Regions from separate parts of the Pseudomonas sp. TE36184 genome, predicted to be linked through region 1. Evidence: riboswitches for the same ligand, from Rfam matches in the RefSeq annotation. Region 1 holds a riboswitch; each other region holds the start of a gene.

Region 1 (10,369 bases):
GATTGCAGCGGGTTGATCGGGTTTGTCTACCGTGATGCCGCGGGCATCTCCCTGCCGCGCACCACGCGCGAACTGATCGTGATGCGCGCCCAGGACGTCAGCGCACAGAACCTGCAAACCGGTGACCTGCTGTTCTTCGCCACGGGTGGCGGCTCGCAGGTCAGCCACGCCGGGATCTATGTCGGCGAAGGGCGCTTTGTGCATGCGCCGCAGACGGGCGGTACGGTGAAGCTGGACACCTTGTCCAAAGCCTACTGGCAGAACGCCTACCTGAGCGCCAAGCGCGTGTTGCCGGCTGAGCACTTGGCCCGCAACCCCTAAGCCAAAGCAGGATCCAAATGTGGGAGGGAGCTTGCTCCCGATGAGGGCGTGTCAGTCCATGCATTCAGTGACTGACCCACCGCTATCGTGGGCAAGTCGAATCGTCGCACCGCCCCTCCCACATTTGTAATAGTTACTTAGCCGCAGAAACCCGCCACACCTTATTCCCCACATCGTCCGCCACCAGCAAGTTGCCCTGCTTGTCGATGACCACGCCAACCGGTCGTCCCATGGCTTGTTCTTCGCTGTTGAGGAACCCGGTCAGCACGTCCACTGGCGGCCCCTTCGGCTTGCCGCCCTCGAACGGTACGAAGATCACCTTGTAGCCGCTGTGCGGCTTGCGGTTCCACGAGCCGTGCTGGCCGATAAACGCACCGTTGATAAAGGGCGCTGGGAGTTTGCTGCCCTCGGCGAAGGTCAGGCCCAGCGAGGCGGTGTGTGGGCCTACGGCGTAGTCCGGCGCAATGGCTTTGGCCACCAGGTCCGGGTTCTGCGGTGTGACGCGTACATCCACGTGCTGCCCGTAATAGCTGAAGGGCCAGCCATAAAAGGCGCCATCCTGGACCGAGGTGATGTAGTCCGGCACCAGGTCGCTGCCGATCTCGTCGCGCTCGTTCACTGCCGTCCACAGCTTGCCGCTCTGCGGTTCCCAGGCCATGCCGTTCGGGTTGCGCAGGCCGGAGGCGAAGATACGGTGCTGGCCGCTGGCGCGGTCGACTTCCCAGATCGCCGCGCGGCCTTGTTCCGCTTCCAGGCCGTTCTCGGCGACGTTGCTGTTGGAACCGACGCTCACATACAACTTGCTGCCGTCCTTGCTGGCCACCACGTTTTTCGTCCAGTGATGGTTGATGCTGCCCGCTGGCAGGTCGATGACCTTGCTGCTGGCGGCCTTGATCGCGGTTTCGCCGGTCTGATAGGGAAAGCGCAACAGCTTGTCCGAATCGGCCACGTACAGGTCATTGCCCACCAGCGTCATGCCGAAGGGCGAGTTGAGGTTTTCCAGGAACACGGTGCGGGTCTCCGCGACCCCGTCATGGTCAGCATCGCGCAGCAGGGTGATGCGGTTCGGGCTCGGCACACCGGCGCCGGCGCGGCCCATTACTTTTTGCATCACCCAACCCCGCAGGCCTTTGGCGTCGTCCGGCTTGGGCGGCGCGTTGGTTTCCGCCACCAGCACATCGCCATTGGGCAGTACATACAGCCAGCGCGGGTGGTCCAGGCCTTCGGCGAACGCCGCCACTTGGGTGCCGGCGGCGGCCGTGGGCTGGGTGCCCGCCGGCCAGCCGATGGCCGGGGCGATGTTCACGGTGGGGATCAGGGTCTTGTTCGGCTCCGGCAGCTGTGGTGAAGGCCCGGTGCCATCGGACACCTTCAAGGTCGAGCTTTCCCCGCAGGCGGCGAGGGTGCCCGCGAGCATGATCAGTAAGGCGAGTCTTGTTTTATGCATGGTTTTCTCCTGGATGCCTGTAAGGGTAGAGGCGCCCGATGCGGCGATGGTTCAAGTGCAAGGCCAGCTTTAATTGACGCTCCACCCCCAACCCACTAACCTTCGCCGCTTGTTCCAGGTGCTCTGTGACCCACGGGTCGACTGAGTGAAACAGGGAAGCCGGTGAGTGAGCGCACTTGTACACAGTGCTGCCGCGATTCCGGCGCTGCCCCCGCAACGGTAAATGAGTCAAGACGGTGCTGTTTGCCACTGTATCGCCCGCGATATGGGAAGGCGCGCCGTCGGCGTGCGCTCTAGCGCGCCACTCATGAGCCCGGAGACCGGCCTGGATCATCCAACAGCATCACGGTGGGCGATGCTTGGCTGTCTGTTGTTGTTTTTTCCTGCCCGCCGTTTTTTGTCCAGCCCCAACGGAGAGCTGCCATGACCGATTCCCCCGAGCGCGACGAACGCCATCTGGCGCGCATGCTGCGCAAAAAAGCCGTGATCGATGAACGCATCGCCAATTCCCCGAACGAATGCGGCTTGCTGCTGGTGCTGACCGGCAACGGCAAAGGCAAGAGTAGCTCGGCGTTTGGCATGCTGGCCCGCGCCATGGGCCACGGCATGCAGTGCGGCGTGGTGCAGTTCATCAAGGGGCGCAACAGCACCGGCGAAGAACTGTTCTTCCGCCGTTTCCCCGAGCAAGTGCGTTTCCATGTAATGGGCGAGGGCTTTACCTGGGAAACCCAGGACCGCCAGCGCGACATCGCGGCCGCCGAGGCCGCCTGGGCGGTGTCCCGCCAATTGCTGCAAGACCCGAGCATCGGCCTGGTGGTGCTGGATGAGCTGAACATCGCGCTCAAGCACGGCTACCTCGACCTCGATCAAGTCCTCAGCGACCTGCAGGCCCGCCCGCCGATGCAGCACGTGGTGGTCACCGGCCGTGGCGCCAAGCCTGAACTGATCGAAATGGGCGACACCGTCACCGACATGGGCATGCTCAAGCATGCGTTCCAGGCCGGTATCAAGGCACAGAAAGGCGTCGAACTTTGAATCAGCCCCGCCATTGCCCGGCTGTCTTGATCGCCGCACCGGCGTCCGGCCAGGGCAAAACCACGGTCACCGCCGCGCTGGCGCGCTTGCACCGCAACCTGGGGCGCAAGGTGCGTGTGTTCAAATGCGGCCCGGACTTCCTCGACCCGATGATCCACGAGCGCGCCAGCGGTGCGCCGGTGTATCAATTGGACATGTGGATGGTGGGCGAGCAGGAAAGTCGCCGCCTACTGTGGGAAGCAGCGGGGGAGGCGGACCTGATCCTGATCGAAGGCGTGATGGGGCTGTTCGACGGCACACCTTCCAGCGCCGACCTGGCGCGGCACTTCGGTGTGCCGGTGCTCGGCGTGATCGATGGCACGGCCATGGCGCAGACCTTCGGCGCCCTGGCCCTCGGCCTGGCACGCTATCAGCCGGACTTGCCGTTCGCCGGCGTGCTGGCCAACCGCGTCGGCACCCTGCGCCATGCGCAATTGCTCGAAGGCAGCCTCACCGAAGGCCTGCGCTGGTATGGCGCGTTGTCCCGCGAGACTGCTATCGAATTGCCCAGCCGCCACCTGGGCCTGGTGCAAGCCAGCGAACTGAATGACCTCGACCTGCGCCTGGACGCCGCCGCCCAAGCGTTGGGCAGCAGTTGCGAGGTTGCGTTGCCGCCGCCGGTCACCTTTGCCGCACCGCCGGTAACCCGCGCCGAACCGTTGCTGGCTGGCGTGCGGATCGCCGTCGCGCGTGACGAAGCCTTCGCCTTCACTTACGGTGCCAGCCTCGATCTGCTGCGGGCGATGGGCGCCGAGTTGAGCTTCTTCTCGCCGATCCATGATCGCCAATTGCCAGACGCCGACAGCCTCTATCTGCCCGGTGGTTACCCGGAATTGCATCACCAGGCGCTGTCGCAAAACACCGCGATGCTGGAGGCGATCCGTGCCCATCACGCTGCCGGCAAACCGCTGCTCGCCGAGTGTGGCGGCATGCTCTATCTGCTGGACTCGCTCACCGATGTCGACGGCCTCCGCGCCGGACTGGTCGGCCTGCTGCAGGGCGCTGCGGTGATGCAAAAGAAGCTCGCGGCGCTGGCTCTGCAAAGCGTCGAATTGCCCGAGGGCGTGTTGCGTGGGCACACCTATCACCACTCGCTGACCAGCACCGACTGGGTGCCCATTGCCCGTGGCGTGAGCCCCAATGGCGGGCGCGGGGCCGAGGCGGTGTATCGACAGGGGCGGCTGACCGCTTCCTACGTTCACTTTTACTTCCCCTCCAACCCCCGGGCCGTGGCCGCGCTGTTTGCGCCCGAGCGAGTCGCACCGCACGCTGCGCCACAGCACGAATCCACGGTGGAAGCGGGCTTGCCCGCGATAGGCTCATGACCGACAACGCTTTCCCCCAGGCCGAGCGCGACGCCGTCTACCGTGCCATCGCCGAACGCCGCGACATGCGTCACTTCAGCGGCGGTGACGTGGCTCCCGAACTGCTGCAGCGCTTGCTCCAGGCCGCACACCAGGCGCCGAGCGTCGGCTTGATGCAGCCGTGGCGTTTTATCCGCATCAGCGATCGCCCATTGCGTGGGCGGATTCAACAGTTGGTGGAGGAGGAACGCATACGCACCGCCGAGGCCTTGGGCGAGCGTTCCGATACGTTCATGAAGCTCAAGGTCGAAGGCATCCACGACTGCGCCGAAGTGCTGGTGGCGGCGCTGATGGATGAGCGTGAGCGACATATCTTCGGCCGCCGTACCTTGCCGGAAATGGACATGGCCTCGCTGTCCTGCGCGATCCAGAATCTGTGGCTGGCCGCGCGGGTCGAAGGCCTGGGCATGGGCTGGGTGTCGTTGTTCGAACCGCAGGCCCTGGCCGACCTGCTGGGCTTGCCGCCCGGCGCGAAACCCTTGGCGGTGTTGTGCCTGGGGCCGGTCGAAGCGTTCTATCCGGCACCGATGTTGCAGCTCGAAGGTTGGGCCGAACCGCGCCCGCTGAGTGACATGTTGTATGAGAATACCTGGGGAGTGCGTCAATGAGTGTGGCCTTGCTGTGTGTCGCTGCGGTGGCGCTGGATGCGCTGCTGGGCGAACCCAGGCGCTGGCATCCGCTGGTGGCGTTCGGCAACTTCGCCGCGCGCATCGAGCAGCGTTTCAACAGCGGTGGCCGTGGCTGGCGTAGCCACGGCGTGACCGCCTGGTTTATTGCGGTGGTGCCGTTGACGCTGTTGGCCACCGCGTTGTCGTGGGCGCCTTACATCGGCTGGGTGCTGGAGATCCTCGCGTTGTACTGTGCCCTCGGCATGCGCAGTCTCGGCGAGCACGTGATCCCGGTGGCCCAGGCCCTGCGCGGCGATGACCTGGACGAAGCCCGGCGGCGCGTGAGTTACCTGGTGAGTCGCCAGACCAGTGAACTGGATCGCACTGAAGTCGCTCGCGCCGCCACCGAATCGGTGCTGGAAAACGGCAGCGACGCGGTGTTTGCCGCACTGTTCTGGTTTGTCGTTGCGGGTGTGCCGGGCGTGGTGCTGTACCGCTTGAGCAACACCCTCGACGCCATGTGGGGCTATCGCAACGAACGCTTCGAGCGTTTCGGATGGGCGGCGGCCAGGATCGACGATGTACTGAACTATATTCCGGCACGCCTGGTGGCGTTGACCTACGCCGTACTCGGTAAAACCAGGCTGGCCATCAAATGCTGGCGCCGTCAGGGCCCGACCTGGGACAGCCCCAACGCCGGTCCGGTGATGGCGGCGGGGGCAGGTGCCTTGGGCGTCGAGTTGGGCGGTGCCGCGATCTATCACGGTGAGCTGCACCAGCGTCCGCCACTGGGCGAAGGCCCGGCGGCGGATGCGGACGCCATCGACCGCGGCTGGCAACTGGTGCAGCGCGGCGTATGGTTGTGGCTGCTGATCCTATGCGTCGGGGGGCAATTGTATGCTTGAGCACGGTGGCCGGCTGCGTAAGGCGGCGATTGAATATGGGATTGCCGAGGCCGAATGGCTCGACCTGTCCAGCGGCCTGGCGCCCTGGCCGTGGCCGGTCCCCGAGATTCCGTTGCGCGCCTGGGCGCGTCTGCCGGAAACCGACGACGGTCTGGAGCAAGCCGCCAGCGAATACTACGGCACCGCGCATTTATTGCCGGTGCCGGGTTCCCAGGCGGCGATCCAACTGCTGCCGCGCTTGCGCCGGGGCGGCAAGGTTGGCGTGCTGTCACCTTGCTATGCCGAGCACGCCGAGGCCTGGCGTCGCGCCGGCTACGTGGTGCGCGAAGTGCAGGAGCAGGAGGTCGACTTCTTTCTCGACAGCCTGGACGTGCTGGTGGTGGTCAACCCGAATAACCCCACGGGCCTGAGCCTGACCCCGCAACGGCTGCTCGACTGGCATGCGCGGCTGGCCCAGCGCGGCGGTTGGCTGGTGGTGGACGAAGCGTTCATGGACGTCACGCCGCACCTGAGCCTGGCCGGCCAGGCCCATCAGGTCGGCCTGATCGTGCTGCGTTCGTTCGGCAAGTTCTTCGGCCTGGCCGGTGTGCGCCTGGGGTTTGTGCTGGCGGAGCGCAAGTTGCTCAAACTGTTGGCCGAACAGGTCGGGCCGTGGGCGGTCAGCGGGCCGACGCGGGTGATCGGCCAAGCGTGTCTGCGCGATACCGCCGGGCACACCCGGCAACGCAACCGTTGCCTGGAAGCCGGCCAGCGCTTGTTCGATTTGCTCGAGCGCCAAGGTTTCCAACCCCAGGGCGGCTGCGCCCTGTTTCAATGGCTGATCACCCCTCACGCCGAACGCATGCACAACTTCATGGCCCAGCGCGGCATTCTGCTGCGCCTGTTTGTCCACGACAGCAGCCTGCGTTTCGGCCTGCCCGACACCGACGCCGATTGGCAGCGCCTGGAACAGGCCCTGATCGCCTACAAGGACGCGGTATGAGTACGCTGATGGTGCAAGGCACGACGTCCGATGCCGGTAAAAGCACCCTGGTCACCGCCTTGTGCCGCTGGCTGGTGCGCCAGGGCGTGGCGGTGGTGCCGTTCAAGCCGCAGAACATGGCGCTCAACAGCGCGGTGACGGCCGAAGGCGGCGAAATCGGCCGCGCCCAGGCGGTGCAGGCGCAGGCCGCCAACCTGGCGCCGCACACCGACATGAACCCGGTGCTGCTCAAACCCAACAGTGACACCGGCGCCCAAGTGATCATCCATGGCCGCGCCGTGACCAGCATGAACGCAGTGGCCTATCACGACTACAAAGCCATCGCGATGCAGGCGGTGCTGGCGTCCCACACGCGTTTGAGCGACGCCTACCCGGTGGTGATGGTCGAAGGCGCAGGCTCCCCGGCGGAGATCAACCTGCGCGCCAATGACATCGCCAACATGGGCTTCGCCGAGGCCGTGGATTGCCCGGTGCTGCTGATCGCCGACATCAATCGCGGCGGCGTGTTCGCGCATCTGGTGGGCACCCTTGAATTGCTTTCGCCGACCGAACAGGCGCGGGTCAAAGGCTTCATCATCAACCGTTTTCGCGGCGATATCGCCTTGTTGCAGCCAGGGCTGGATTGGCTGGAAGCGCGCACCGGCAAACCGGTGGTTGGCGTATTGCCCTACGTGATGGACCTGCACCTGGAGGCCGAAGACGGCATCGACCAGCGTCAGATCGACAAGGCGGCCGAGGTGCTCAAGGTGGTCGTGCCGGTGTTGCCGCGCATCAGCAACCACACCGACTTTGACCCGCTGCGCCTGCATCCCCAGGTGGACTTGCAGTTCGTCGGCCCGGGCCAGCCGATTCCCGCCGCCGACCTGATTATTCTGCCGGGCTCGAAAAGCGTGCGCAGTGACCTCGCGTACCTGCGCGCCAATGGCTGGGACACCGCGGTGGCGCGGCACTTGCGCTACGGCGGCAAGGTGCTGGGAATTTGCGGCGGGTTGCAGATGCTCGGCGAGCGGGTGCATGACCCGCTCGGGCTCGAGGGGCCGGCCGGCTCCAGTGACGGTCTGGGGCTGCTGGCGTTCAGTACGACGCTGGCGCAAGAGAAGCAGTTGCGCAATGTGCGTGGGCGCCTGTTGCTGGAGGACGCCGAGGTCAGTGGGTATGAGATCCATGCGGGCGTGACGTCCGGCGCGGCTCTGGAACGTCCTGCTGTGCATCTGGACGATGGCCGACATGACGGCGCCCAGAGCGCTGACGGGCAAATCCTCGGGACTTATCTGCACGGTGTGTTCGAAACCCCGGCCGCGTGCAGCGCCTTGTTGCGCTGGGCCGGTGTGCAGGCGGTGCAAGAGGTCGATTACCACGCCTTGCGCGAGCGCGACATCGAACGGTTGGCCGACCTGGTGGAACAGCATCTGGATACCGCGCTGTTGCGCAGGTTGTGTGGGATTTGAGGGCTTGCCTGAGACACCGAGGTGTCTGCATCGCTGGCACGCCAGCTCCCACCGTTGACCGAGCCCGGCTCGAATACCGAGGTGCCATCCCATGCTCCAACTGATTCTCGGCGGCGCCCGTTCCGGCAAGAGCCGCCTGGCGGAAAAACTCGCCAGCGACAGCGCGTTGCCCGTCATTTATATCGCCACCAGCCAACCGCTGGACGGTGAGATGAACCAGCGTGTCGCCCTGCATCGCCAGCGCCGCCCGGATCACTGGGGCCTGATCGAAGAACCGATCGAACTGGCACGGGTGCTGCGCGAAAACGCCGCGCCTGAGCGCTGCCTGCTGGTGGATTGCCTCACGCTCTGGCTGACCAATCTGCTGCTGCTCGATAACCCCGAGCGTCTGGCTTTTGAGCGTGACCAATTGCTCGAAAGCCTGGCCTCATTGCCAGGTGAAATCCTGTTTGTCAGCAACGAGACCGGTTTGGGTGTCGTGCCGCTGGGCGAATTGACTCGCCGCTATGTGGATGAAGCCGGTTGGCTGCATCAAGCCTTGGCCGAACGGTGTCAGCGCGTTGTCCTGACCGTTGCCGGCCTGCCCCTGACTTTGAAAGGTACTGCGTTATGACGGAAACCTGGTGGCTCAACCCGTGCAAGGCCAGCGACGCTTCGGCGTATCAACACGCCTTGGCGCGCCAACAGCAATTGACCAAGCCGGCCGGCTCCCTCGGCCGCCTGGAAGCGTTGGCGGTGCAGTTGGCCGGCCTGCAAGGCCGGGTCAAACCGGCGATGGAGCAGGTGTGGATCGCCATCTTTGCCGGCGACCACGGCGTGGTGGCCGAAGGTGTGTCGGCGTATCCCCAGGCAGTCACCGGGCAGATGCTGCATAACTTTGTCGCCGGCGGTGCGGCCATCAGCGTATTGGCGCAGCAACTGGCGGCGCAGTTGGAAGTGATCGACCTCGGCACGGTGACGCCGTCGCTGAACCTGCCCGGCGTGCGTCACCTGAATATCGCAGCGGGCACCGCCAACTTCGTCAACGGCCCGGCGATGACCGAGGCGCAAGGGCGGCTGGCGCTGCAGGCCGGCCGCGACAGCGCGCGCCGTGCGTTGGCGAGCGGCGCACAGCTGTTTATCGGCGGCGAGATGGGGATCGGCAACACCACCGCCGCCAGCGCGTTGGCGTGTGCCTTGCTTGATTGCCCGGTGAGTGATTTGACCGGGCCGGGTACCGGCCTGGATGCCCAAGGTGTCAGCCACAAAGTCACCGTCATCGAACGCGCACTGGCGGTGCATGCCGCGCAACGCGGTGATGCGCTGCACACCCTGTTCAACCTCGGCGGGTTGGAGATCGCGGCGTTGGTCGGTGCCTATCTGGCCTGCGCCCAGGACGGCATCGTGGTGCTGGTGGACGGCTTTATCTGCAGCGTCGCGGCGTTGGTCGCCACGCGGCTGAACCCGGCGTGCCGGGAGTGGCTGGTGTTCGGCCATCGCGGCGCCGAGCCTGGCCATCGCCACGTGCTGCACTGCCTCGACGCGCAACCGTTGCTCGAACTCGGCCTGCGGCTCGGCGAAGGCAGCGGCGCGGCGTTGGCGGTGCCACTGCTGCGCCTGGCCTGCGCGCTGCACGGGCAGATGGCGACATTCGCCGAAGCCGCCGTGGCGGACCGCCCGGCATGACCTTGCACCTGGACCTGTTGCGCCACGGCGAAACCGAATTGGGCGGTGGCCTGCGCGGCAGCCTCGACGATGCGCTCACTGAAAACGGCTGGGCGCAGATGCGTGCTGCGGTGGCCGGGCAGGGCCCATGGGACCGATTGATCAGTTCGCCGCTGCAACGGTGTGCGCGGTTCGCGCAAGAACTGGGCGCAACACTCAAGGTGCCGGTTAGCCTGGAAAAGGCCCTGCAGGAATTGCACTTCGGCGCCTGGGAAGGGCAGAGCGCGGCGGCGTTGATGGAGACCGACGCCGACGGGCTGGGCGCGTTCTGGGCCGACCCCTATAGCTTCACGCCACCTGACGGTGAACGTGTCAGCGACTTTTCCGATCGGGTTCTCGGCGCGGTCTCACGCTTGCATCAGGCTTATGCCGGACAGCGTGTGTTGTTGATCAGCCACGGTGGGGTGATGCGTCTGCTGCTGGCCCGGGCGCGCGGTTTGCCCCGAGCGCAGTTGCTGAATGTCGAAGTCGCCCATGGCGCACTGTTCAGCCTGCAGGTTGCGGCTGACGGCGCGT
Region 2 (10,369 bases), 5.7 Mb from region 1:
GGTCGTGCTCGCGATTGTCCTGGTTTTGCAGCACCGCCTGCACCTGGCTCAGGCGTTGGGCGAATTGCCCGCGGGCGGCGGTGCCCTCGTCGGCACCACCATAGGCGTAGCCACCCCAGTTCAGGTAGACCTCGGCCAAGTCCTCGCGGCTTTGCCACAAGCGACCGTCGATCGCGCCCTGCACGCCGGCGCCATAGGCACCGGGCTTGGCCCCGAAAATACGCCAGCCCGCCTGTTTCGCCGCCGCGGCCTCGTCCAGGCCGGACTCAAGCAACGCCTGGCGCTCGCAACGGACCTTGGCGGCCAGCGGGTTCATATCGTCAGGCTCGTCCAGCGCCGCCACCGCTTGTACCGCCGCATCGAACAGGCGGATCAGGTTGGCGAAGGCATCCCGGAAGAACCCGGACACGCGCAAAGTCACGTCGACACGCGGGCGGTCCAGCAGGCTGATCGGCAGGATTTCGAAGTCGTCCACCCGCTGGCTGCCCGTGGCCCACACCGGGCGTACCCCCATCAGGGCCATGGCCTGGGCGATATCGTCGCCGCCGGTACGCATGGTCGCGGTGCCCCACACCGACAGGCCGAGCTGGCGCAGGTGGTCGCCGTGGTCTTGCAGGTGCCGCTCGAGAATCAGGTTGGCCGACTGGAAACCGATGCGCCAGGCGGTGGTGGTCGGCAGGTTGCGCACGTCGACGCTGAAAAAATTGCGCCCGGTGGGCAGCACATCCAGACGCCCCCGGCTCGGCGCGCCGCTTGGGCCCGCCGGCACGAAGCGGCCGCCCAGGGCATCGAGCAGGCCGCGCATTTCCGCCGGGCCGCACCCATCCAGGCGTGGCGCCACGACACTGCGCAGGCTTTCGATGACGGATTTGACATCCTCCCAACCGGGCTCTTCCAGCTGTTCCAGCGGCCCCGCCAGCGCCTGTTCGATCAACCGTGCAGCGTACAGCTCCAGGCGCTCGCGGGTATCACCGGCGGTGCGCCACCGCTGTGGATCGATGGTTTGCAACACCTCCGGGCAGCGTCCGGTCCAGGGTTCGGCGAGGGCGCAGTCCAGCGGATCGAAACCCAGCTCGAAGGCCTTGGCCAATACCCGTAACAGGCTCGATTGCGCGCCTCGGCCGTCGCCACGCGGGATACGCAGCAACGCGAGCAAGGTGTCGATACGCAAGCGGCCCTGAGGCGACTCGCCGAAGATATGCAGGCCGTCGCGGATCTGCGATTCCTTCAGGTCACACAGGTAGGTATCCAGGCGCGGCAGCCAGATCGCCGCGTCGGCCTCGCTGTCCAGCTCAAGCTCCTGGTCGATACGGGTTTCGCGCACCAGCTTGAGGATGTCCTTTTGCAGCTCGCGGGCGCGGCGCGGGTCGAGCAATTGCGCTTCGTAGTATTCGTCCGCCAACAGCTCCAGGTCGCGCAGCGGCCCGTAGGTTTCGGCACGGGTCAGCGGCGGCATCAAGTGATCGATGATCACCGCCTGGGTGCGCCGCTTGGCCTGGGCGCCCTCGCCCGGGTCGTTGACGATAAACGGGTAGATATTCGGCAGCGGCCCGAGCAGCGCGTCGGGCCAGCAATTTTCCGACAGCCCTACGCCCTTGCCCGGCAGCCATTCCAGGTTGCCGTGCTTGCCGACGTGGATCACGCCGTGAGCGCCGTAGGTGTGGCGCAACCAGAAATAGAACGCCAGGTAAGCGTGAGGCGGCACCAGGTCCGGGTCGTGGTACACCGCGCTGGCGTCCACCTGATAACCGCGGGCCGGCTGGATGCCGATAAACGTCAAGCCCAGGCGCAGGCCGGCGATCATCAGGCGGCCGTCGCGGCACATCGGGTCGTTGTGCGGCGTGCCCCAGCGTTCCAGCACCGCCTGGCGGTTGGCTTCGGGCAGGCGCTTGAACATCGCCTCGTAGTCGTCCAGGCCCAGGCTTTGGTGGCACGGGCGCAGGTCGAGGTTGTCCAGGTCGTTGGTGACGCCACCGAGCAGTTCGTGGATCAGCGCGGTGCCGCTTTCCGGCAGGATTTCGGGCAGCGGATAACCCTCGGCCTGCAAGGCCCGCAGGATATTCAGCGCCGCCGCCGGCGTGTCCAGGCCGACACCGTTGCCGATGCGGCCGTCGCGCGTCGGGTAGTTGGCCAGGATCAGGGCGATGCGCTTGTCGGCATTCGGCACCCGCGCCAGTTCGACCCAACGGCGCGCCAGTTCAGCGACAAAGTCCATGCGCTCCGGCGCTGCGCGGTAGCACACCACGTCCGACTGGCTGCGCTCACTGCGCCAGGCCAGGTCCTTGAAGCTGATCGGTCGGCTGATGATGCGCCCGTCCAGTTCCGGCAAGGCAATGTGCATCGCCAGGTCGCGCGGGCCGAGGCCTTGTTCGCTGGCCTGCCAGGCGGGTTGGTTGTCCTGGGCGCAAATCGCCTGGATCACCGGGATATTGCGGCGAAACGGGCGCAAATGCGGCGCTTCGGGGCTGGACTGGGCAAAGCCGGTGGTGTTGAGAATCACCGCCGCCCCGACCTCATCCAGCCAGTCCTCGACCACCGTCAGGCAGCCGGGCTCCTTCAGACTGGCCACTGCCATCGGCAACGGATTCAGGCCCGCCGCCTGCAGACGCTGGCAGAACACATCGATAAAACCGGTATTGGCCGCTTGCAGATGGGAGCGGTAGAACAGCACCGCCGCCACCGGGCACTCAGGATTCCAATCCAACTGCCAGTCGTTGAGGCACGCATTGGCCTTACGCGGGTGATAAATCGCGCTGCGCGCCAGGGTTTGCGGCTCGGCCCAGGCATAGTCGCGGCCCAGGTAGGCGCTGGCCAGGCAGCGATAAAAATCCAGCGCATTACCCAGGCCGCCCTGGCGCAGGAACTGCCACAGGCGGTCACGCGCGGCGGCATCCACGGTGCTGAGGCCGCTGAGTTCCGGGTCGGGGCGGTCATCCCCCGGCACCAGGATCAGCGTGACCCCGCGCTCGGCCAACGCCACCAGGCGCTCGACGCCGTAACGCCAATAGCCGATGCCGCCGTGCAGGGAAATCAGGATGACCTTGGCGTGGCGCAGCACTTCATCGACGTACAGGTCCACCGATGCATGGTTCTGCACCTGCATCGGGTTGGCCAGGCGCAGGCTCGGGTAATCCCCGGGCAACTGCTGGGCCGCTTCGGCCAGCAGCGCCAGGCTGGAGTCGCCGCTGCACAGGATCACCAGCTCGGCGGGGGTTTGCCCAAGGTCGGCAATGTTGTCGTCCGCGACGAAACCGCCGGGCTGGGTCCTGAGCAGGTGCATGGGTTAAACGCTGAGGGCGGCGCGCAATTGCGCTTCGAGGCCCGCCGCGTCGAGGTCCTGGCCGATCAGCACCAGGCGCGTGATGCGCGCTTCGTCGGCGCTCCAGGCGCGGTCGAAGTGTTTGTCGAAGCGCGTGCCCACGCCCTGGATCAGCAGGCGCATCGGCTTGTTCGGGATCGCCGCGAAGCCTTTGACGCGCAGGATGCCGTGCTGCACCACCAATTGGCTCAGGGCGTCGAGCAGCAGGGCTTCGTCGGACTGGGGCAAGTCGATGGAAATGGAGTCGAACGCATCGTGATCATGATCGTCTTCGCCTTCGTGATGATGATCGTGATGGCTATGGCGACCGTCGATGTGCTCTTCGGAGCCGGCGCCCAGGCCGATCAGCACGTCCAGCGGTACCCGACCGCTGCTGGCTTCGATGATCTTCACCGCCGGCGGCAACTCTTCGGCGACTTCCAGGCGCACGCGGGCCAGGTCGTCGGGGCTGATCAGGTCGCACTTGTTGAGGATCACCAGGTCGGCGCTGGCCAGTTGGTCGGCGAACAGTTCATGCAGCGGTGATTCGTGGTCCAGGTTCGGGTCGAGTTTGCGCTGGGCGTCGACCTGATCCGGGAAGGCGGCGAAGGTACCGGCCGCCACGGCGGGGCTGTCGACCACGGTGATCACCGCATCGACCGTGCAGGCGTTGCGGATTTCCGGCCACTGGAACGCCTGGACCAAAGGTTTTGGCAGGGCCAGGCCGGAGGTTTCGATGAGGATATGGTCAAGGTCGCCGCGACGGGCAACCAGTTCGCGCATCACCGGGAAGAACTCTTCCTGCACGGTGCAGCACAGGCAGCCGTTGGCCAGTTCATACACGCGGCCGTTGGCTTCTTCCTCGGTGCAGCCGATGGAGCACTGCTTGAGGATTTCACCGTCGATGCCCAGCTCGCCGAACTCGTTGACGATCACCGCGATGCGACGGCCCTGGGCGTTATCGAGCATATGGCGCAGCAAGGTGGTTTTGCCCGAGCCGAGAAAGCCGGTAACGATGGTGACGGGGAGTTTGGCCAGTGTTTTCATCGGATGCCCTTGGGGGCGGGCATACGGGACGATAGGCCCTGCGCGACGCGCAGCAGCAGATTTCGTCACCGGATCACCCCGCCCGGTTGAATTGAAAAATCGGTTGCGAGGCAGGTCTCCTGGCTTGGGGCTTGCGGGTCTTGCGACCGGCGCTGGCTGCGCCTTCCCGCCTTGATGGCAGTGGCGTGGCAGTCAGATAAACCCTTCACAGTTGCGGGGGCAGCCGCGGCTTGAACCGCGTTCCCTTCTTAGCTTCGGCCTGGGCCGAAGAACCTCGAGGGTGCAAGGCTACAGGGGCTCAGTCAATTTGACTACCGTCGCCCTGCATGCTTTCCTACACACCTTGTTTCGGGTGCCCTTCACAGGGTGAAACGGGAAACCGGTGCGTCATAGCGATATGACCAGTCCGGTGCTGCCCCCGCAACGGTAAGCGAGCGAAGCGTCACGGCCACTGTGCTTTGTGCATGGGAAGGCGATGCTTTCAGGACTCAGTTCAAGAGCCCCCTCGCAAGCCCGGAGACCGGCCCGAAAAAAATCATCTAACAAACCCGCGGTGGGCGGGCGCTGTTTGAACCCTGCGTGCCTGGCTCGCGGGTTTTGCATGCGCTCGTGTCACCCTGAACCCCTGAAGGGACGCGCCATGTCGATCATCAGCAGCACCTCGTCTAGCACCAGCAGCACCGCCACCCTGAGCCAACGCCTGGGCGCCGCCATCGGCGCTTCGATCCTCGGCGCGTGCCTGGTGTATTTCGCCGGGTTCTCGCATATCGAAGCGGTACACAACGCCGCCCACGATACCCGCCACAGCGCCGCGTTCCCGTGCCATTGAGACCTGCCGACATGATCAAGCGTATTGCGCAAACCGCAGGTTTCAGTGGGCTGCTGGCCGCCCTGTTGTTGACCTTGCTGCAAAGTTTCTGGGTCGCCCCGCTAATCATGCAGGCGGAAACCTTTGAAAAAGCCCCGGCCGCGACGCAAGTGGTACACGAGCACGCCGCCGGCACCGCTGCACACGCCCATGACGCCGAAGCCTGGGAGCCGGAAGACGGCTGGCAGCGCGTGCTGTCGACCACCGGCGGCAATCTGGTGGTGGCGGTCGGTTTCGCCTTGATGCTCGCCGGGCTCTACACCCTGCGCGCGCCGACTCGCACGGCTCAAGGCCTGCTGTGGGGCCTGGCCGGTTACGCGACCTTCGTCCTGGCGCCAACCCTGGGCCTGCCGCCGGAATTGCCGGGCACTGCCGCCGCCGACCTGGCACAACGGCAGATCTGGTGGATCGGCACGGCGGCCTCAACCGCGGCCGGTATCGCGCTGCTGGTATTCGGTGGCAACTGGCTGCTCAAAGCGCTGGGCGCGGCAATCCTCGTGGTGCCTCATGTGATTGGCGCTCCGCAACCTGAAGTGCATTCGATGCTGGCCCCTGAGGCTCTGGAAGCACAGTTCAAGATCGCCTCGCAACTGACCAACATCGCGTTCTGGTTGGCGTTGGGGCTGATCAGCGCCTGGTTGTTTCGCCGCAACCGCGACGATCGATACACCGCATGACCCTCGTGGTCGGCCTGGGCTGCCAGCGCGGCTGCGAGTTTCAAGCCCTGCTGGACCTGCTGAACGCCGCCCTCGCCGAGGGCGGTATCGAGCGCCATCGCATCACCGCCCTGGCCAGCCTTGATCGCAAGCAGGATGAACCGGGCTTGCTGGCCCTGGCCCAATGGCTGAACCTGCCGCTGCACTGCTTCAGCGCGGCGCACCTGGCGATGTATGACGACCGTCTGAGCCACAGGTCCGCCGTCGCCTTTGCCCATACCGGTTGTTACGGCATCGCCGAAAGCGCCGCCCTGGCCCTGGCCGAACAACTCGGCGGCGCCCCTGCGCGCCTGTTGGTCCCGCGCAAAAAATCCGCCCGGGCCACCTTGGCATTGGCCTGCGTCGACTGAAACCGCGATAATCGCCGCTTCCGATCATGAGCGTTCCTCATGCTCGCGCGTTTTTTCACAGGATTTCTCCATGACCGTCTACTTCATCGGCGCCGGCCCCGGCGACCCGGAATTGATCACCGTCAAAGGCCAGCGGCTGATCCGCAGTTGCCCGGTGATCATCTATGCAGGGTCGCTGGTGCCGGCGGCGGTACTGGAGGGGCATCAGGCCGAACAGGTGGTCAACAGCGCCGAACTGCACCTGGAACAGATCATCGAGCTGATCAAGGCCGCCGATGCCAAGGGCCAGGATGTGGCGCGAGTCCACTCCGGCGATCCAAGCCTGTACGGCGCAATTGGCGAACAGATCCGCCTGTTGCGCGAGTTGGGCATTGCGTTCCAGATCATTCCCGGCGTCACCGCCGTGGCCGCCTGCGCGGCGCTGCTGGAGACTGAACTGACCCTGCCGGACATCGCCCAGAGCGTGATTCTCACCCGCTACGCCGATAAAACCCGCATGCCCGCCGGTGAAGACTTCGACAGCCTGGCCCGCCACGGCACGACCATGGCGATTCATCTGGGGGTCAATCACCTGGAGAAGATCGTCGCCGAACTGCTGCCGCACTATGGCGCGGATTGCCCGATTGCCGTGGTACACCGCGCGACCTGGCCGGATCAGGATTGGGCTGTCGGCACCTTGGCGGACATTGCCGAAAAAGTCGCGGCCAAAGGCTTCAGGCGCACAGCGCTGATTGTGGTGGGTCGGGTGCTGGCCAGTGACAGTTTCAGCGCGTCGTCGCTGTATCGGGCCGGGCATGCACACCTGTACCGCCCCTAATCAAAAACATCAAAAAACAAACATAAAACACTGACTTAACTAAACAAACACAAAAAAATGTGGGAGGGAGCTTGCTCCCGATAGCGGTGTATCTGTTGCTTGATAAGTCGACTGACCCGCCGCTATCGGGAGCAAGCTCCCTCCCACACTTAATGTTCAGCGTTAGGTAGGTCGCGTAAGCGGCTGAATTTTAAGCATAAAAAAACGGCGCTCACGGGGCGCCGTTTTTTTGCTCGCAGCGAACACCTGACTCAGTAGTAGGCGTTTTCTTTCTGCGTATGGTCAGTCACATCGCGGACGCCCTTGAGCTCCGGAATGCGCTCCAGCAAGGTACGCTCGATGCCTTCACGCAGGGTCACATCCGCCTGGCCGCAGCCCTGGCAGCCGCCGCCGAACTTCAATACGGCGATACCGTCATCCACCACGTCGATCAAGCTGACCTGCCCACCGTGGCTGGCCAGCCCAGGGTTGATCTCGGTTTGCAGGTAGTAATTGATGCGCTCGTTGACCGGGCTGTCGGCATTGACGTTCGGCACCTTGGCGTTCGGCGCCTTGATGGTCAATTGGCCGCCCATGCGGTCAGTGGCGTAGTCGACCACCGCGTCGTCGAGGAACGCTTCGCTGAAGGCATCGATATACGCGGTGAAGCTTTTCAGCCCCAGCGCGGTGTCTTCCGGCTTCTCTTCGCCCGGCTTGCAGTAGGCGATGCACGTCTCGGCGTACTGGGTGCCAGGCTGGGTGATAAAGACGCGGATGCCGATACCCGGGGTGTTCTGCTTGGACAGCAGGTCAGCCAGGTAATCGTGGGCGGCGTCGGTAATGGTTATGGCAGTCATGGAAACTCCTCACAGGCTTGCTGGCAGTTTACGCCAAAATATTACGCAGATACAAAGCCCCAGTAATTTTGTCGGAAAAGCCTCGCCATCGCCGTCAGAGGTTTTCATAGCGGTTCATATCCAGCACACCCTCTTCCAACGGCGTGGTTTCGCGGATGTAGGTCGACAGATCGTGGAAGTACTCCCAGAACTGCGGATGGCTGCGGCGCACACCCCAACGATCGACGATCTTCTCGAAGTGCTGGGCGTCGCGGGCACTTTCCATGGCCGCGACGAACGCCGGCACTTGCTCGGCCGGGATATTGAACATGAAGTTCGGATAACTGCTCAGCACGCCGGGGTAGACCGTCAACGTGTCCAGGCCCGGTTGATAGCGAGAAGCCTCACCCAGCATGAACGCGACATTACTGTGGGCACGGTTGCGCAGCAGGCTGTAGACCTCGCGATGACCGGTGCGGGTTTCGATGCGCAGCATGGTCGCTTCCGGCAATTGGTCGATGACCTTGAGCCCCGCCGCCGGGCGTGACGTCAGGCGACTCAGGGCCTGCTCGGCATCGCGCAGCACCGGTTCGAGGCCCGGCCGCGAGCAGTAGGCGCCGACACAGCGATTGATCGGGTCCGGGCTGGCATTGAGGTCGCCATAACGCGCCAGCAACTGGTTGACGAAATCGCGTTTCGGGTCTTTTTCATTCAGTTTCAGGCCGGTGGGTTTATCGTCGTCGATCGACTCATAGTCCATCCACAACTTGACCTTGCCGCCGTTCTGATACCAATCGTCGAGGAAATCGTCCCGCGAATTGGCCGGCATCAGGCGCAGGAAGTTCTGTTCGGCGCCATTGCGGATCAGGTCGAAGTACAAGCGGGTCTGGGCCTGATGGGAGACGTTGCCGAACACGTCGAAGTTGACCACCAATTGGTAGTAGGTGCGCTCCAGCAACGGATAATCGAACAACCACATCGTCTGCGGGACTTCACCGATCAGGCCTTTATTGACCGACGCGCTGTCGAAGTGACGGAAGATGCTCAACAACGCATTGTCGTTGCCGGCCCACAGCGTCGACCAACCGGGCGCCGGCAACTCGCCATAGCGGTAGCGACGCAGCGCTTCGTACTCGTTGCGCTTGTCACGGTACTTGAGCCACAGGCTGAGCACGCTGCCCACGTCGTCGTTCTGCCCGGGCATTGCCAGCAACGGCGTGGCACGGCCACGATAGAGCGGATCGGTGATGTACAGGTCGTGTTCGGGGGCCTGGAACAGTGCCCAGAAGTTGTCGCGGATCACGTCCGTGGCGATCTGGCCCCGGCACACCGGGCCGCGGATGAAGGTGCGGACAAAGTACTCGGCATTATCGAGCATGAACTGGTAGCGCGCCTGGGCCGGAATCGCCTCGAACGTCTCGAACGGGTTGGCACGACGGCCCGGACCGTAGCCTGGCAAGGCGCTGACCTGCCAGTCGCCGCTGTAGAACAAGGCTTTGACCCGTTCCATTTTCGCCGCGCTGAGCGGGTACGTGATGTGGGTCTTATGGACGATCACCCCCTGTATCGGCCACAGCCGGTAGTAGATCCGGGTACCGGGATCGTCGTTGGGGCGACGGGTATTGATCAGGTCGATCGGCTGCCCGCTGGGGGTGCGCGAGCGGACCCACTGGAAGAAATGCCCCGGCTCACCGCCTTCGAAATACAGATGTGCGATAAACAGGTGTTCAAACAGCCAGCGGGCGACCAGGCTTTCGCGGGCGCCGGGGGCGTTGAGCAGGTTTTCCCACTGCAGCACCTGTGCGGCTTCCTGGGCACTTGGCGCCACGCCCTGCTGGTCAATCGGCGCACCGGAGGCCAGCCAGCGTCGCAGGGTCTGGTACTGCTGGTCGCTCAAGCCGGTCACGGCCAGCGGCATGCCTTCATTGGGGTGCACGTCGGCGTAAGTGTCGAACTCCTCTGGCAGCGGGCACATGTTCTCGCGGTTCAGGCCCAGCACGATGTCGTCCGGCAGCTTGCCGTTGGGCTGCAACGGCGCGCGGCTGTGGCCCAGTTCGAGCATGCGCGCCATCAACGCAGCCTGGCTGCCTTGGGCGTCGAGCACGGAAGTGAAGCCTTCGTGCCGCCAGGCAGCCTTGCCGAACGCGTCGTAGAACAGACGCGTCGGCTTGGTCGCCTGACTGCGATCACCATCGTAGACCAGCACCTTGGTCGCCCCCCGCGCCGCGCCCTCGCCACTGCCCAGGTTCAACTGGCAGGCCGAGTCGTAGCAGGCATGGCACGCCACGCACTTCTCAGTGAAGATCGGTTGGATATCACGGGTGTAGGAAAGCGCCGGAGCGGGATCTTGGGCCTGTGTAGTGCTGCCAATCAGCAACAGAACGAAGCTGATGATGATGCGATACGGCATGAGCCTGGTCCCGATATGAAGCCAAAATGGAAAACCCCGCGGATTCTA
Region 3 (10,369 bases), 6.4 Mb from region 1:
GATGAATCAACTGCGCGGCGGCGCTGATGCTGCCTTGCTCGGCAACGGCCTTGAAGATTTCCAGCTGCACCAGGTCCAAATCATTCTCCAATCGTGAACGTATCGCTTAATATTATTCACTTTCCAGAAAAGATATAGCCCCTTACGCTGATTCCAATCCAAACCTTCAGCAGGACGGTGCCATGAACGCTATCGCTCACCAGACCCACGCCCTCTCGATCAACCCCGCCACCGGCGAAACGGTCGGCAGTTACCCGTATGAAAACGAGAACCAGCTGGACGCCACCCTCAACCGTGCGACCGCCGCTTTCCGCACCTGGCGCCGCCAGCCGCTCAGCCAGCGCGCAGAGCGGTTGCAGGCCCTGGCCGGCGTGCTGCGTGAGCAAGCCGAAGCAATGGCGCAGATGATCACCCTGGAAATGGGCAAACCCATCGTCCAGGCCCGCGCCGAAATCGAGAAATGTGCGCAACTCAGCGAATGGTACGCCGCCCACGGTCCAGCCATGCTCGCCGCGGAACCGACGCTGGTGGACAACGGCAGCGCGCACATCGAATACCGCCCGCTGGGCCCGATCCTCGCGGTGATGCCGTGGAACTTCCCGGTCTGGCAAGTCCTGCGCGGCGCCGTGCCGACGCTGCTCGCTGGCAACACTTACGTGCTCAAACACGCACCGAACGTGATGGGCAGCGCCTACCTGATGAAAGCGGCGTTCCACAAAGCCGGCTTTGCCGAAGGCCTGTTCGAAGTGCTCAACGTGACCCAGGACGGTGTTTCCAAAGCCATCGCCGACCCACGCATCGCCGCCGTCACCCTCACCGGCAGCGTGCGCGCCGGTATGGCCATCGGCGCCCAGGCCGGTGCCGCGCTGAAGAAATGCGTGCTCGAACTGGGCGGCTGCGACCCGTTCATCGTGCTCAACGACGCCGACCTCGACGCCGCCGTCCAGGCCGCGGTGATCGGCCGTTTCCAGAACAGCGGCCAAGTCTGCGCCGCGGCCAAGCGCCTGATCATCGAAGCCGGCGTGGTGGACGCCTTCACCGCCAAGTTCGTCGAAGCCAGCCGCCAACTGGTGATGGGCGACCCGACCTCGACCCACACCTACGTCGGCCCGATGGCCCGCTTCGACCTGCGCGACGAACTGCACGGCCAGGTCCAGGCGACCCTGGCAGAAGGCGCGACCCTGCTGCTGGGCGGCGACAAAGTGCCCGGCGCCGGCAACTACTACGCACCGACCGTACTGGCCGACGTCACCGACCAGATGACCTCGTTCAAACAAGAGCTGTTCGGCCCCGTCGCCTCCATCATCAGCGCCCGCGACGCCGATCACGCCGTGGCCCTGGCCAACGACAGCGAGTTCGGCCTGACCGCGAGCATCTTCACCCGCGACTCGGCGAAAGCGCGCGAGATCGCCGACCAGCTGGAAACCGGCGGGATCTTCGTCAACGCCTTCAGCGTGTCCGACCCGCGGGTGGCGTTTGGCGGCGTGAAGAAAAGCGGCTTTGGGCGGGAGTTGTCGCACTTTGGCGTGCGGGAATTCTGCAATGCGCAGACGGTGTGGCTGGATCGCAAATAATCCACAGCAACCCCTGTGGCAAGGGAGCGTGATCCCGCGGGCTGCGCAGCAGGCTCAGCAGCGGATATGCCGGCGCACGCACTGCACCAGCCCGTCCAGCGCCTCTGACTTCACTGGCGCGAGCACACAGACCGTGTGCTCGCGTTCACCTTCGGTCACGGTCAGGGTGTAATGCACCTGGCCTGGATTACCGGGTTCCGGCGCGGTGCTTTGCGGCAACTGAAAGAAGTGTGAAGCCTCGATCAGTTGCCGCAACTCTTGCTGGTCCGCCTCGGGCAGCGTCTCCAGTTCCACGGTGTTCGGTCGGGCCAGGCCCGGGAAAAACGCGGGTCCCCCAATTTCCTTGATCGAAATTTGCATGGCTGTTCCTCACCGCCCAGGCGGGTTGTCAGACGTTAATGCCCACTGCTTTCCAGCCTTCCTTCACCGCCTTGTGCTCGGCCTTGCCAGCACCGTACAGCCGACCGGCAATGTCGTAGGTGATGCGCGCGAAACGCAGGAACCCCGCGTTCGGCCGCAACCGCGCATCGCGTAGCGCGTCATACCAGATACGCCCTGCGCGCTCCCAGGCAAACCCGCCGATCTTCGTGGCTACCTGATAGAACGCATGGTTGGGAATACCGGAATTGATATGCACCCCGCCGTTGTCCTCATAGGTCTGCACGAAATCGTCCATATGCCCCGGCTGAGGGTCCTTGCCCAGCAGCTTGTCATCGAACGCGGTGCCCGGCGCTTTCATCGAGCGCAACGCAGTGCCTTTGATTTTCTTGGTAAACAACCCTTTGCCGATCAACCAATCCGCATCTTGCGCCGTTTGCTGCAGCGCGTACTGCTTGATCAGTGAGCCGAACACGTCGGACAGCGACTCGTTCAACGCACCGGATTGATTGAAATACATCAGCTTGGCCTCATCTTCGGTCACACCGTGGGCCAACTCATGGCCAATGACATCAAGGGCTATCGTGAACCGGTTGAATAGTTGCTGATCGCCATCACCAAACACCATCTGGCTCGAGTTCCAGAATGCATTGTTGTAGTTCTGGCCAAAATGAACGGTCGCGTCCAACGCCATACCGGCGTCGTCTATGGAGTTGCGGTCGAAGACCTGATCGAAAAAATCGAATGTGGCGCCCAACCCATCGTAGGCCTCGTCCACCGCCACATCACCACTGACGGGCTGCCCTTCGCCACGGATCAACTTGCCCGGCAGGCTATCGGCGCCCTCGGCACTGTAGATCGAACGCCGTTTTTCGGCGCCCATGGGCAGGGCCATGTGGGCGACCCCTTTGGCGGGTACGGCAACCATGCGCAACGAACGAAACGTGCTGTCTTTGGCGCGTGTGCGTAACGCGACTTCCCGTTGCGCTTTATCGCCGTTGCGGGCGATCTGGTCGAGCATGTATGGCGGGATCAGGCAGAAAATCGGGTTGCGATGCTGGCGAACACACATTGGCTGGCTCCATTTTGGCGTGGGGTGAACGTCCGGGTAACCGTTCAAGAATAGTCCTGCCGTGGCGGCTTGGGCCAAATTGTCATGAAGCTATGCTGCAGTAGTGTTAATCCGAGGACTGCGAGGAACTTACAATGCCCCCACGCGCCACCAAAATCGACCTTTCGCACCGCCCCCGGCTCGCCGATCTGCGCCCGTTGCTCGCGGCCGGCCCCAGCCTCATGGAGGCCAGGGCGGCGACTGCGCGTGTCACCGCGGCCAAGGACCTGCAGGACCGGCGCGGCTACGCTGAAGCGTTTCTCGACCGCTTCGTGGTGCCATGGCCCACGGTGGATGAAGCCCTGCTGGCTGACGTACAGCCGCTGCGCCTGGACTACACGCATTTCTCAGTGACCATGTCGCGCTCGAGGCGACTGGCACTCTACGTGGGCGCCAATATCGATGGCGCACAGCATGTGGATATCATCCGCAGCAACGACGCCTGGGCCTACGACGGCCGCCTGCCCATCAGCGCACAGGTGGGCGACGCGCTCTACACCGACAATGGCCTGGACCGCGGTCACCTGGTGCGCCGACAGGACCCCAACTGGGGTGACGCGGCCAACATCGCCAATGCCGACACCTTCCACTTCACCAACTGCTCACCGCAGATGAGCGGGTTCAACCAGAAGACCTGGCTGGAACTCGAGGACTACATTCTCGATAACACACAACGCTGGAAAGCCCGGGCCACGGTGTTTACCGGCCCGGTGTTGGCGGACGACGATCGCGTCTACCGGGGCATTAAAATCCCCAAAGCGTTCTGGAAAGTGGTCGCCTACCTCAGCGACGACGGCAAGCCCTGCGCCAGCGCCTACATGATCGACCAAAACCGCGAGCTGGGTCAGCTCGACCTCATGTTCGGCCAGCTCAGAACCTACCAGCGCAGCGTGATTCAGATCGAACGCTTGACCGGTATCCGCTTCGCCAACCTGGCCGACTACGATGGTTTCAGCAATGAAGAGCGCGCCACGGGGACGCGAATTGAAGCGCTGATCCAGGGCCCTGAAGATATTCGTCTGTAACCAGGCGACCTAAGGCTATATCGCCCCGCCGTGATCGACTACCATACCGCGCCGGTTCCCAAACGGGACTAATAGGGAATCCGAAGCGCGGTACACCGCGCCAATCGGAACTGCCCCCGCAACTGTAGATGCCGAGCCCGCTCCCCCACTGCCACTGGACCCCGTCCGGGAAGGCTGGAGCGTGGCGACGACGCATCAGTCAGGAGACCTGCCGGCCCAGCAAAATCACTAACCGGCGGGGTGTCCGGGAAGGACATCCTTGCCTGCCTCACCCGCAGCGGTCGAGGGCGTGTTTCCGAACCGTACACCCCCTGTTCCAGGTACGGCTCCAAGGAGATTGCCCAATGCTGCCACGCGTTACCGCCCTGCTCACCGGCCTGGGCCTGTGTGCCCTGGCCCAAGCGGCCCCCACTCAGTACCCGCTGACAGTGGAGAACTGCGGCAGCAGCCTGACCTTCGCGCAAGCGCCCGCCCGCGCCGTGACCATCGGCCAGGCCGCCACCGAAATGCTCTATGCCCTCGGCGTGGGCGATAGAGTGGTCGGCACGTCGCTGTGGTTCAACAACGTGCTGCCACAGTTCAAGGCGCTGAACGACGGCATCGAACGCCTGGCCAATAACGAACCGAGCTTCGAGTCGGTGATCGCCAAGCGCCCGCAACTGGTGGCGGCCGAACTGGAATGGGTGGTCGGCCCGCAAGGCGTGGTGGGCACCCGCGAGCAGTTTCATGAGTTGAAGATCCCCACCTACCTGCTGCCCTCCGACTGCGAAGCCAAGAACAACCGGGTGGGCGCCGACGGCACGCGGCTGGAGCCGTTCCGCATCGACACGATCTACAAGGGCATCCGCCAGTTGGCGGAGATTTTCGACGTGCAGGATCGCGGCCAGCAACTCAACGATGAACTCAAGGCGCGCCTGGCCAAGTCCGTCGCCACCGTGCAAGCCAAGGGGCTCAAGCAGGCCAGTGCGCTGGTGTGGTTTTCCAGCGCCGAGATGGCCAGCGATCCCTACGTGGCCGGTCACAAGGGTGTCCCCGAGTTCATGCTGCAAACGCTCGGCCTGCGCAACGTGGTGCAGTCCGATGAGGAATGGCCCGCCGTCGGCTGGGAAACCATCGCCAAGGCCAACCCCACCGTGCTGGTGATCGCCCGCATGGACCGCCGCCGCTACCCGGCCGACGATCATGCACAGAAGCTCGCCTTCCTGCGCAGCGACCCGGTGACGCGCAACATGGACGCGGTGAAACACAACCGCATCATCATCCTCGACGCCATGGCCCTGCAGGCCAGCGTGCGGACCTTCGAGGGTCTTGAACAACTGGCTGCGGCCATCGACGGCTACGACCTGCCGAAATGATACGAACCCTACTCGCCCTGGCATTGCTACTGATCGCCGTGCTCGCCGGCGTGGCCATCGGCGAAACCGCCATCGCGCCGCAGGTGGTGTTGCAGGTACTCGCCAACAAACTGTGGGCGGCCGGCTACGTGCTGGACCCGATCGATGAAGGCGTGGTGTGGAACTACCGCCTGACCCGCGCCCTGGTCGCCGCCGCATGCGGGGCCGGGCTGGCCACCTGCGGGGTGATTTTGCAGTCGTTGTTGCGCAATCCCCTGGCCGATCCTTACCTGCTGGGCATCAGCGCCGGCGCGTCGACAGGCGCAGTCCTGGTGGTGCTGATGGGTGTCGGCGGCGGCTTGGTTTCGCTGTCGGTCGGTGCGTTCGGCGGGGCGATGGCGGCGTTTGCGCTGGTGGTATTGCTCGCGCGGGCCAGCGGTTCGTCCAGCGGCACCGGGCAGATCATCCTCGCAGGCATTGCCGGCTCGCAGCTGTTCAATGCGCTCACCGCGTTCCTGATCACCAAGTCGGCCAGCTCCGAACAGGCGCGCGGCATTCTGTTCTGGCTGCTGGGCAACCTCAGCGGCGTGCGTTGGCCGTCGGTGTGGCTGGCGGTGCCGGTGGCGGTCGCCGGGTTGGCGGTGTGCCTGTGGCATCGTCGGGCGCTGGATGCGTTCACCTTCGGCCGCGACTCGGCGGCCTCCCTCGGCATCCCGGTACGCCGCGTGCAATGGGTGCTGGTGGGCTGCGCGGCATTGGTCACGGCGGTGATGGTGTCGATTGTCGGCTCCATCGGTTTTGTCGGGCTGGTGATTCCCCATGCCGCGCGCCTGCTGCTCGGCACCGGGCACTCGCGCCTGTTGCCGGCCAGCGCATTGGGCGGCGCGCTGTTTCTGATTGCAGCGGATGTACTGTCGCGCACCTTGATCAAGGGCCAGGTGATTCCGGTCGGCGTGGTCACTGCGCTGGTCGGCGCGCCGGTGTTTGCACTGATTCTGATCGGCCGGAGAAACCCTCGATGAGTGCGCCGGTATTGAGCTGCAGCGGGCTGGGCTTCAAGGTGCGGGAAGCCGAGTTGCTGCGGGATATCCACCTGGAGGTGACGCTCGGCGAAACCCTCGGGATCGTCGGCCCGAACGGCTCGGGTAAATCCACCTTGCTCAAACTGTTGGCCGGGTTGCGTACCCCCGCTCATGGCGAAGTACGCCTGGGTGGCGAGCGCCTGGGCGAGCTGCCCCGCCGCACCGTGGCACAACGTCTGGCCGTGGTGGAACAACAGGCCGACACCGACGATGCCATTCGGGTGTTCGACGCTGTCGCATTGGGCCGCACCCCGTGGCTGTCAGCGCTGAGCCCGTGGTCCGAGGCAGACGATCGCATCGTGCGCCAGGCGCTGCACGACGTGGACGCCATGCACTTGAGCAACCGCGCCTGGCGCAGCCTCTCCGGCGGTGAGCGCCAACGCGTACACATCGCCCGCGCCCTGGCGCAACGGCCACAGATTCTGGTGTTGGATGAGCCGACCAACCACCTGGATATCCAGCATCAACTGTCGATTCTCAAGGGCGTGCAGGCGTTACCCGTGACGACCCTGATCGCCCTGCACGATCTCAACCAGGCACTGACCTGTGATCGCCTGGCCGTGCTGGACCGCGGGCGTTTGGTGGCGCTGGGCAAGCCGCAGGACGTGCTGACGCCGCAGCGGCTGCAGGACACCTTCGGGGTGCAGGCGCACTACCTGACGGACCCGTTTGACGGGGCGCAGATTCTGCGACTGCGCGCTTAACGGCAACACCGTTCAAATGTCGGCGCTGTCGAGCCCGGCGAGGCGGCGATGGGATCAGCGCGCAGCACCTGCCGAACTGCCGCGTGCGCTGGGCTAATCCTCGACAATCCTCAGCCAAGGCCACCGCGCCTGATAGCTGCGCGCCTTCTGCGCAAACAACTCCGGCTCAGGATTGATCGGGTTGATCCTGAGCAGGCCCTGCTCCATATCAGTCAAACCAAACGGCGCATACACCTCACCCGTCGCCACATCCAGCCCGATGCACGTCCCGGCCACCAGGTAACGATCAATCCCGGCGCGCGCGGAGTGCAGCTGCGGATACGGTCGGCCAAACCGCTGGCCATACCAAAGGTGAACGCGCGCCTGATTCTTCACTTCAATTTCTACCTCCAAATCCTCGAACAGCCGCTGTGCAGCGCGAATGACCGCGTCTTCGGCCTCCCAGGAAAGGTCCGGGTCGAAGTAAAAAATGTCGTAGTCCTTTACCCCCTGGTCAGCAGGCAGATTCGACTGATGATTCCAAACAGCCTGGAACAGACAGCCCGCGGTCAGCATGCACTGGTTCACACCAAGGGCCGGCAGGCGCGCGGTGATCTCGGCGTTGATGGGGTTGGCCATGGCCAACTCGAGAAAGGTTTCGACGGTCAATGTCATGTTCAATCCTTTGCAGTGGGCACCTGTCCTGGGGAGCCAACAGTACAACAACGCGGGTTACGCTTTCACGTAACGGCCTCTTCTTCACGTCATCAAAATTCGCTAAGGTGCCTCGACACACCGCTCCCCTATTGCCCTCACCGAGACGCCGACCTTGGCCCATTCCCCGACTGATCGCCCCGCCAGCTCCTGGTCGGTGTTTCTGATTTTCCTGCGCTTGGGGCTCACCTCCTTCGGCGGCCCCGTCGCACACCTGGGTTACTTTCGCGACGAGTTCGTCACCCGGCGCCGCTGGCTGAGCGAGCGCAGTTATGGGGATTTGGTCGCGCTGTGCCAATTCCTGCCCGGCCCGGCCAGCAGCCAGGTAGGTATCGCGCTGGGCCTGTCGCGGGCCGGCTACGGTGGGGCGCTGGCGGCATGGTTGGGGTTTACGCTGCCGTCGGCCGTTGTGCTGATCCTGTTCGCCTTGGGCATTGCCCAGCACAGCACGGCGCTCCCGCCGGGTGCGCTGCATGGCCTTAAGGTGGTGGCCGTCGCCGTGGTCGCCCAAGCCGTGTGGGGCATGGCGCGCAATCTGTGTAGCGACGCAGCGCGCATCACCGTGATGCTGATCGCGGCGTGCGTGGCCCTGCTGCAAACCTCGGCGTGGGGCCAGGTCGCGGTGATCAGCGCGGCGGCGCTGGCGGGCCTGCTGCTGTTCAAGCCCACGCCACCGGCCGCGCACGATGCGTTACCCGTGACGCTCAGCCGCCGCGCGGGGGCGATGTGGTTGTCGCTGTTTGTGCTGGTGTTGGCCGGCCTGCCGATCCTGGCCCAACTGATCCCCAATCAGGGCCTGGCGATGATCGACGCGTTCTACCGCAGCGGCTCGCTGGTGTTCGGCGGCGGCCACGTGGTGCTGCCACTGCTGCAGGCCGAAGTCGTGCCCACCGGCTGGGTGAGCAACGATGTCTTCCTCGCCGGCTATGGCGCCGCCCAGGCCATGCCCGGCCCCTTGTTCACCTTCGCCGCGTTCCTCGGCGCGTCGATGAGCCAGGCCCCGAGCGGCTGGCTCGGCGGCCTGCTCTGCCTGCTGGCCATCTTCGCCCCGTCGTTTTTACTGGTGCTCGGCGCACTGCCCTTCTGGGAAAGCCTGCGCCGCAGCCCGCGCACCCAGGCCGCCCTTGCGGGCGTGAACGCTGCGGTGGTGGGGCTGTTGCTGGCGGCGCTGTACCAGCCGGTATGGACCAGTGCGATCTTCAGCGCACGGGATTTCGGCCTGGCCCTGGTCGGCCTGGTGGCGTTGATGGTGTGGAAGCTGCCACCGTGGCTGGTGGTTGTCGGAAGCGGCGCGCTCGGATGGTTATTGAGTCTTGCCCTGTAACACGTCCACCGCGCCTTGCTGCTTGACCTGTCCGAAGACCTCGGCGGCTGACGACTAGCCCTTCAACTCACTCGCGCGATTGCTCGCCGCGTCGTCGTAAGCCACATACAACGACTCGGCGATTTGGCTCTTGATGGCTTTGGTGGACTCAAGGCCCAAGACAAAACCTTCGGCTTTGCCGCCGGCACGGTTGAGTTCTTCGTGGGTGGAGGCACCGGTGATGGCGTCGAGGAGTTTGGAGGCGTGAGGGCCGACACCTTTGGGAAGGGAGATTTGGTCGATGGTCATTGCGATGCCTTTATGAAAAATGGACGGTAGCGCGTGGACCACTGCCGGGCTGGCATGGTAGACCTGTTTGTCGAGAAAGGGGCTGCTTTCGGCCCAAAACCGGATATCGAGTGTCTACAGATTCAGTGGCCCTTTCCGACCGCCCAAAACAAAACCCCTGTCTGCGTGAGCAAACAGGGGTTCTGGAATTTAATCTTGACGATGACCTACTCTCACATGGGGAAACCCCACACTACCATCGGCGATGCATCGTTTCACTGCTGAGTTCGGGATGGGATCAGGTGGTTCCAATGCTCTATGGTCGTCAAGAAATTCGGGTACTGAGTCGTGACCTGTTGGCCTCGCTTCAGCAAATTGGGTATGCGATAGCTTTCGGTGTTTTGTAAGAGTCGAACTTTCGGTTCGTTTCGTCTTCACACACCGCAATCTGGTCTCTTTCGAGTTCGCAAATTGCTTGGGTGTTATATGGTCAAGCCTCACGGGCAATTAGTATTGGTTAGCTCAACGCCTCACAGCGCTTACACACCCAACCTATCAACGTCGTAGTCTTCGACGGCCCTTCAGGGGACTCAAGGTCCCAGTGAGATCTCATCTTGAGGCTAGTTTCCCGCTTAGATGCTTTCAGCGGTTATCTATTCCGAACATAGCTACCCGGCAATGCCACTGGCGTGACAACCGGAACACCAGAGGTTCGTCCACTCCGGTCCTCTCGTACTAGGAGCAGCCCCTCTCAAATCTCAAACGTCCACGGCAGATAGGGACCGAACTGTCTCACGACGTTCTAAACCCAGCTCGCGTACCACTTTAAATGGCGAACAGCCATACCCTTGGGACCGGCTTCAGCCCCAGGATGTGA

What was found. A riboswitch is a leader RNA that binds a small molecule or an ion and turns the genes downstream of it on or off. The one in region 1 is predicted to bind cobalamin.
Region 2: another riboswitch for cobalamin. It lies ahead of cobW (cobalamin biosynthesis protein CobW); the one in region 1 lies ahead of cobO (cob(I)yrinic acid a,c-diamide adenosyltransferase).
Region 3: another riboswitch for cobalamin. It lies ahead of ACVWZP_RS00040 (ABC transporter substrate-binding protein); the one in region 1 lies ahead of cobO (cob(I)yrinic acid a,c-diamide adenosyltransferase).

What each region holds. Positions count from the first base shown of each region.
Region 1 is NZ_JBSSCU010000001.1:6,400,968-6,411,336, forward strand. It holds gene ACVWZP_RS29080 (C40 family peptidase) at 1-321, shown strand, start outside; gene ACVWZP_RS29085 (PQQ-dependent sugar dehydrogenase) at 455-1,768, opposite strand; cobalamin riboswitch at 1,868-2,111, shown strand; gene cobO (cob(I)yrinic acid a,c-diamide adenosyltransferase) at 2,192-2,803, shown strand; gene ACVWZP_RS29095 (cobyrinate a,c-diamide synthase) at 2,800-4,167, shown strand; gene bluB (5,6-dimethylbenzimidazole synthase) at 4,164-4,814, shown strand; gene cbiB (adenosylcobinamide-phosphate synthase CbiB) at 4,811-5,719, shown strand; gene cobD (threonine-phosphate decarboxylase CobD) at 5,712-6,701, shown strand; gene ACVWZP_RS29115 (cobyric acid synthase) at 6,698-8,149, shown strand; gene cobU (bifunctional adenosylcobinamide kinase/adenosylcobinamide-phosphate guanylyltransferase) at 8,241-8,762, shown strand; gene cobT (nicotinate-nucleotide--dimethylbenzimidazole phosphoribosyltransferase) at 8,759-9,814, shown strand; gene cobC (alpha-ribazole phosphatase family protein) at 9,811-10,369, shown strand, end outside.
Region 2 is NZ_JBSSCU010000001.1:688,004-698,372, reverse strand. It holds gene cobN (cobaltochelatase subunit CobN) at 1-3,280, opposite strand, end outside; gene cobW (cobalamin biosynthesis protein CobW) at 3,284-4,345, opposite strand; cobalamin riboswitch at 4,438-4,637, opposite strand; cobalamin riboswitch at 4,679-4,888, shown strand; gene ACVWZP_RS03230 (CbtB domain-containing protein) at 4,986-5,174, shown strand; gene ACVWZP_RS03225 (CbtA family protein) at 5,186-5,890, shown strand; gene ACVWZP_RS03220 (cobalamin biosynthesis protein) at 5,887-6,279, shown strand; gene cobM (precorrin-4 C(11)-methyltransferase) at 6,350-7,096, shown strand; gene nfuA (Fe-S biogenesis protein NfuA) at 7,348-7,932, opposite strand; gene ACVWZP_RS03205 (fatty acid cis/trans isomerase) at 8,027-10,321, opposite strand.
Region 3 is NZ_JBSSCU010000001.1:2,666-13,034, reverse strand. It holds gene ptrR (putrescine utilization regulator PtrR) at 1-79, opposite strand, end outside; gene ACVWZP_RS00060 (aldehyde dehydrogenase family protein) at 183-1,574, shown strand; gene ACVWZP_RS00055 (protealysin inhibitor emfourin) at 1,629-1,934, opposite strand; gene ACVWZP_RS00050 (M4 family metallopeptidase) at 1,963-3,024, opposite strand; gene ACVWZP_RS00045 (DNA/RNA non-specific endonuclease) at 3,159-4,088, shown strand; cobalamin riboswitch at 4,124-4,318, shown strand; gene ACVWZP_RS00040 (ABC transporter substrate-binding protein) at 4,433-5,443, shown strand; gene ACVWZP_RS00035 (FecCD family ABC transporter permease) at 5,440-6,444, shown strand; gene ACVWZP_RS00030 (ABC transporter ATP-binding protein) at 6,441-7,208, shown strand; gene ACVWZP_RS00025 (nucleotidyltransferase family protein) at 7,302-7,862, opposite strand; gene chrA (chromate efflux transporter) at 8,017-9,225, shown strand; gene ACVWZP_RS00015 (hypothetical protein) at 9,280-9,513, opposite strand; rRNA gene rrf (5S ribosomal RNA) at 9,707-9,822, opposite strand; rRNA gene ACVWZP_RS00005 (23S ribosomal RNA) at 9,979-10,369, opposite strand, start outside.